One region of the Nonomuraea sp. C10 genome, then DNA from elsewhere that is predicted to be linked to it. Evidence: riboswitches for the same ligand, from Rfam matches in the RefSeq annotation. Region 1 holds a riboswitch; the other holds the start of a gene.
What was found. Region 1 has a riboswitch for thiamine pyrophosphate ahead of FR742_RS22395 (FAD-dependent oxidoreductase). Riboswitches for the same ligand answer to the same signal wherever they lie in the genome.
Positions count from the first base shown of each region.

Region 2: another riboswitch for thiamine pyrophosphate. It lies ahead of FR742_RS37865 (cytosine permease); the one in region 1 lies ahead of FR742_RS22395 (FAD-dependent oxidoreductase).

Region 1 covers NZ_VPFF01000001.1:4,864,179-4,867,355, reverse strand. Annotated here, with positions in the region: gene FR742_RS22405 (thiazole synthase) at 1-224, opposite strand, end outside; gene thiS (sulfur carrier protein ThiS) at 217-417, opposite strand; gene FR742_RS22395 (FAD-dependent oxidoreductase) at 414-1,934, opposite strand; TPP riboswitch at 1,924-2,040, opposite strand; gene FR742_RS22380 (NAD(P)/FAD-dependent oxidoreductase) at 2,681-3,177, shown strand, end outside.
Region 2 covers NZ_VPFF01000003.1:1,326,930-1,330,106, forward strand. Annotated here, with positions in the region: gene FR742_RS37855 (Fpg/Nei family DNA glycosylase) at 1-713, shown strand, start outside; gene FR742_RS37860 (rhodanese-like domain-containing protein) at 752-1,075, shown strand; TPP riboswitch at 1,146-1,258, shown strand; gene FR742_RS37865 (cytosine permease) at 1,249-2,592, shown strand; gene FR742_RS37870 (methylated-DNA--[protein]-cysteine S-methyltransferase) at 2,567-3,127, opposite strand.

The DNA.
Region 1 (3,177 bases):
GTGAAGCAGCCGGCCGTGTTGGGCAGCACCTTGATGCCGCGCCGGCGCAGCACGTCGAGCACCGACCCGCGGGCGTGCGGGTCGAGCCGCCGCATCGCCACCGTGGTCAGCTCGGTGCCCGACGCCTCCAGCGCCTGGTCCAGAACCTCCAGCGAGGGGGCGCCGCCGGTGCCCATGATGAGCCGGGAGCCGAACTTCTCCCCGGCGATGACCAGATCATCCACCTTGCACCGCCGTCAGCACCTCCACGCGGTCGCTGTCGCGCAGCGCCGTCGTCTCCCACGCGCTGCGGGTGACCACCTCGTCGTTCACGGCCACCGCCACGCCGGTGGCGGACTCGGTCAGGGACCGTACGGCCTGCGCGACGGTCATGCCCTCGGCCACCTCGCGGGCGGCCCCATTGATCATCACATTCATGAAACATCCTTGAATCTCGCCGGTGAGCACAATGTCGCGAGGTCGGCCTCCTCGCCTTCGAGGATCGCGGCGGTGAGCGGCGTCAGCAGCACCCCGCCACGATGGTGACCGGTCGCCAGCACCAGCCCCGGGATCCCGCTCGGCCCGATGACCGGCAGGTTGTCCGGCGTGCCGGGCCGCAGCCCCGCCACCACGTCGGCCACCTCCAGCTCCGTGACGCCCGGCACCAGCTCCCTGGCGTCGCGCAGCAGCTCGTAGACACCGCCCGCGGTCACCCTGGTGTCGAAGCCCAGCTCCTCCTGGGTGGCTCCGACCACCAGCTCCCCGTCGCCCCGCGGCACCAGGTAGACCGGGTTGCCGTGCACGGTCCCGCGCACGCACCGCCCGATCAGCGGCTGGGCCGACCTCAGGCGCATGATCTGCCCCTTGACGGGCCGTACCGGCACATCCGCCAGCTCCCCGCTCCACGCCCCCGCCGCCAGCACCACCCGCTCCGCGACCAGCGTCTCGGGCTCCCATCCGGGCGGCGCACCCGGCGAGATCCCGGGGACGGCGCCCGACTCCGGAGGGGCCAGCCGTACGCCGGACACCCGGTCGCCGTCACGCAGCAGCTCGGTGACCCGGGCGCGCACCACCGGGACGCCGAGCCGCTCCAGCGCGGCGAGCAGCGCCGCGGTGACGCGGCGAGGATCCACCCACGCGTCCGTACGGGCCAGCAGCCCGCCCCGGACGGAGGGCGCCAGCATCGGCTCCAGCCGCCGGCACTCGCGCCCGGTCAGGCGCTCGACCGGCAGCCCCAGCTTCTCCATGAACCCGGCCTGCTCGTCGAGCATCGCCAGGTCGTCGGGCCCGAACGCGACGTCGAGCGTCCCGTCGTCCCGCAGATCCAGCCCGGCCCGCGCGGCCGCCAGCCGTTCGCTCCCCTCGCCGGATTCCCCGAACCCCCAGGGTGACGCGGCGGCCCGCCCGTCCTCGCCGCCGGCCGACGGACGCCTCCCGCCGGCGGACGAGAGGTCGAAGGCCGGGAAGCGCCCGTCGCCGGGGACGGCGGACGCAGCCGCCGGGCCGGCGCCCGCGGGCGTGGAACCGGCGTGCCCCGTCTCGCCGTGAGGGGTGACCACGTGGGTGTTCGTGGGAAGCGTGCCCTCGGCGGGGACGGCCGAGCCGGACTGCCCGGCGTGAGTGTTCGGGGTGGTGGTCGTCCGAGGGGCGGAGACGCTCGTGTCGGACTGAGCGGTGAGGGTGGTGGCCGGTCCGTCGGATCCGGGAGCGGTGAGTCCGGCGTCGGCGGCGAGGGCGGCGGCGAAGGCGGGCCAGCGGCGCAGGGAAGCGACGCCGAGACGGAGCAGGGGCTCTTCGGTGTAGGCGACCTCGCTGATCGGGGCCAGCATGCCCGCCGCCGCATAGGAGGCGCCACGGGCGGGGGACGGATCCACCACCACGACCTCGCGGCCCTGCCTGGCCAGCCGCCAGGCGATCGACAGGCCGACGACGCCGCCTCCGACGATCACATCCATGTCCGCTCCCTTCGCCGGCATGATCCGGATCAGGTGTCTTGCGGTCGAAGGCCCGGTGAAGCCTTCCTCTCAGCCCGGTGACGGCCGGACTCCCGCGCGTCGTGCACCCCCACCTTACGACCTCCCACGACAGACCGGCACGCCGGTGCCGGGGGAGGTCGCCCCACCCGCGCGCCGCCACCGCCGAGACCGCGAAGATCGCGACCGGGCATCCTTGGAGACCGAGTTCCCGCCCTCACCGACGGCCGGCCGACCGGCCATGGATTCACCGGCCATGGATCCACCGGGCGTGGATCCACCGGGCGGTCCTGGGTCCTCCGGGCGGTCCAAGGCCCTCCGGGCTGCCCTGGGCCTTCGGGCGGTATCGGGCCCTTCGAGTGGTCTCGGCCTTCGGGAGGTTCTGGCCCTTTCGGGCGCTTCTGGGTTCTCCGGGCTGTCCTGGGCTCTTCGGGTGGTCTCGGGCTTCCGTGGGGTTCGGAGCTTCTCGGGCGGCACCGGCGTTCTTCGGGTGGGTCCTGCGGCAATCCTCGGCTGGGCTACTCCGGCAGGGCGCGATCATGCTCGTGGACGTACCAGAGCGGGTGGCTGTCCCGAATCGCCCTCGCCCCCGAGAGTTCCGTGGGTGCGTATGTCGTCTGCCCAACCTCCACGGATGATCTCCGGTGGCGAGGAGGTGGAGTGCCAGGTGGGGGAGGAATCGGGGCTCGGGGCGACGCTGTGGGGCGGCCCCCGTTATGGTCGCTTACGTGAATCATGTCGTGGTGGTGGGAGCCGGACTGTCAGGTGTCAGGAGCGTCGAGGCGCTGCGCGCACGCGGGTTCGGCGGCAGGATCACGCTGATCGGGCAGGAGCGCCACCGGCCCTACGACCGGCCGCCCCTGTCGAAGTCCGTGCTGCTGGGCGACGCCGACTCCAGCTTCGTCGACTCCGACCTGGCGGCGCTCGAAGTGGACTTCTGGCCGGGCGTCGCCGCCAAGGCGCTGCGCGAGGGCGCCGTGGAGACGACCGAGGGCGAGCTGGGCTACGACGGGCTGGTCATCGCCACCGGTGCCGAGCCGATCCTGCTCCCCGGTGACGGCCCGCAGCACGTCCTGCGTACCCTCGACGACTCGCTAGAGCTGCGCGCCCGGCTGGTTCCGGGCGCGCGGGTGGCGGTCATCGGCGCGGGCTGGATCGGCGCCGAGGTGGCCACGGCCGCACGCCGGGCAGGCTGCGCGGTGACGGTGGTCGAGGCCGGCCCCGC
Region 2 (3,177 bases), on a different contig from region 1:
GCAAGTTCCTCGACCTCGACTGTGACGGGCTCCACCTGGTCATCCACCTGGCCCGGGCGGGCTGGCTGCGCTGGCGTGACGACCTGTCGGGCGCCAGGCCGGTCCGTCCGGGCAAGGGCCCGCTCGCCGTACGGGTGCGGCTCGCGCCCGACGCCGACGGGCTGGCGCCGGGGTTCGAGCTGACGGAGGCGGGCACGCAGAAGCGCCTGGCCGTCTATGTCGTGAAAAATCCGGACGAGGTGCCGGGTGTCGCCGCGCTCGGCCCCGACCCTCTCGACGAGTCCTTCGACGTCGCCGCGCTCAAACGCATCGTCGGCGGCAACCGCACCCAGATCAAGGGCCTGCTGCGCGACCAGAAGGTCGTCGCCGGCATCGGCAACGCCTACTCCGACGAGGTGCTGCACGCCGCGAAGATGTCCCCGTTCAAGGTCGCGGCGACGCTGACCGACGCGCAGATCGCCGACCTGCACGACGCCATCGTGACCACGCTGCGCGAGGCGGTAGAGCGGGCGCGCGGCCTGGCGGCCAAGGACCTCAAGGCGGAGAAGAAGTCGGGGCTGCGCGTGCACAACCGCGCGGGCCAGCCGTGCGACGTCTGCGGCGACACGATCCGCGAGGTGTCCTTCGCCGACTCCTCGCTGCAGTACTGTCCCACCTGCCAGACCGGCGGCAAGCCGCTGGCCGACCGCCGCATGTCCAAGCTGCTCAAGTAACGTGCCGAGCATGACGCGCGGCAGGTAAGAATGGGCGCATGACGGTTCCCGAGGTCGAGGTCCGCGACGTGCCCGACGACGCCTACCTGCTCGACGTGCGCGAGGAGTACGAGTGGGTGGCGGGCCACGCCCCCGAGGCGGTCCACATCCCGATGACGCAGATCCAGGCGCGGGTCGACGAGGTCCCCTCCGGACGTCCGGTCTACGTCGTGTGCCGCGTCGGCGGCCGTTCGCTGCAGGTGGCGGCCTGGCTCAACCGCCTGGGCCGCGAGGCGGTCAACGTCGGCGGCGGCATGCAGGCCTGGGAGCTCGACAAGCGTCCCATGGTCAGCGAGACCGGCCGGCCGCCGATGGTCGCCTGACCCCGACTGGCCGAAACGGGACTAATAGTGCATCATGGGGGCGGCAGCCGGAGTTGATCTCCGGCTGTTGACGACCCACCGCGGGAGCTCGGGGCCAACCGGGCTGAGAGGGCAGCTACGCCGCTGCCGACCGCATGAACCTGTCCGGGTAATGCCGGCGTAGGGAGTGCGCGATGTCGCATGCCATCCATGGCGAGGAAGTTCCGCTGACCCTGGAGGGCGAGCCCCCCAAGACGCTCGGAGTGCTCGACCAGGGCGCGCTCTGGGCCAACCTGGCGGTCAGCCTGCTGGGCTTCTCCGGCGCGTTGTTCCTGATCGACCCGCTCGGCGGCGCGCCGCTGACCGTGACGGCCGCCCTGGTCGCGACCGTGGTCGGCAGCCTGATCGGCACCACCATGGTGGGCCTGGCGGCCATTCCCGGCACGCAGACCGGCAAGCCCGCGATGGTGCTGCTGCGCGGGCTGTTCGGGGCGCGGCTGTCGTACTTCCCCACCGTGCTCAACATCATCCAGATGATCGGCTGGGGCGCGTTCGAGCTCTGGGTGATCGCCCAGGGCGCCCTGGCCATCTTCGGCGACACGGTCCCGTACGCGGTGTGGGTGATCGTCGCCGGGGTGATCACCACGGTGCTGACCGTCTGGCCGCTGGGCGCGGTCCGGCTGATCAGGCGCTACATCACGGTTCTGGTGATCATCGCGATGATCTGGTTCGCGGTGCAGTTCCTGGGCGACGCGCAGCCGCGGACCGGAGGGTCCTGGGAGGCGTTCGCCCCGGCCGTCGACTACGTGATCGCGCTGTCGGTGTCGTGGGTGCCGCTGGCCGCCGACTTCGCCCGGCACTCCAGGTCCAGCCGGGCGGCCTTCACCGGCGTGGTCGGCGGCTACACGCTCGCCCAGGTCGCCTGCCTGGCCCTGGGCGTGTACGCGGTCGCGATCGCCGGGGCCGAGGCGGTGGCGGCCGACAGCACGGCGGTGTTCGGGCCGTTCGTGGCGGTGCCGCTGGGCGCGCTGTTCTTCGCGATCCTGGTGCTCCGCGAGGCCGATCAGTCGTTCGCGAACGTCTACTCGACGACCGTCTCGCTGCAGAACCTCATGCCGCGCGTCGACCGGCGGATCATCAGCACCCTCATCGGCCTGCTCACCGTCGCCATCGCGCTGGTGGTGGACGTGACCTCCTACGGCGCGTTCCTGGGCGTGATCGGCGCGGTGTTCGTGCCGATGTTCGCGGTGCTGGCCGTCGACTACTTCCTGCTCGGCGGCGCGGCCCGGTGGAACACCGACGCCGACGCCCCCGCCCGCTGGTCGATGCTGGTGCCGTGGGCGCTCGGCTTCGCGGCGTACTGGCTGACCACCTCCACCCCGACCGTCGCCCCGTGGGACGGCTTCTGGGCCGGGGTGCGCGAGGTCATCGGCTTCACCAGGGAGCCGTGGATGAACGGCGCGCTGGGCGCGGCCATCGTCGCGGCCCTGGCGACGCTGCTGATCGGGCTGGTCACGCGCCGCGTCGCTCGACGGTGAGCAGATGGCGCTTGGCGGTGGGGCCGCCCGCGTAGTCGCCGGGCTCGCCGTCGTCGCGCACCACCCGGTGACACGGCACGATCACGCACACGGGGTTGGCGCCGAGCGCGTTGCCGACCGCGCGCAGCGCGCGCGGCCTGCCGATGAGCTCGCCGATCCGGCCCATCGTCGTGGTCGTGCCGTACGGGACCGCCATCGTCTTCTGCAGGACCGTACGAGCGAACGGCGTGGCGAGGGTCAGGTCGACCCGGGTGGAGAAGGCGCGGAGCCGGCCGGAGAAGTAGGCGTCTAGCTCGCGGCGTACCGGGTCGAGCCGCCGGGCGTCGGTGCCGATGAGGCTGCCCACCTGGTTGGACACCCGCTCGAAGACCACGTGCTCGTCCTCGTAGCTGCAGGCGACGAGGCCGCGCGCGGTGACCGCGAGCACCAGCCTGCCCACCGCGCCGTCGTAGGTGCCGAGCGCGACGTCGAGCTGGCCGTCACCCCGATAAGTGTCGGACGTCACCCGCAGCAGGGCCTCGAGGTCGCCCGACACGCCTTCACCTCCACCCGCCATGAAAAAGCCGTGACCGCAGCGTATCGGAC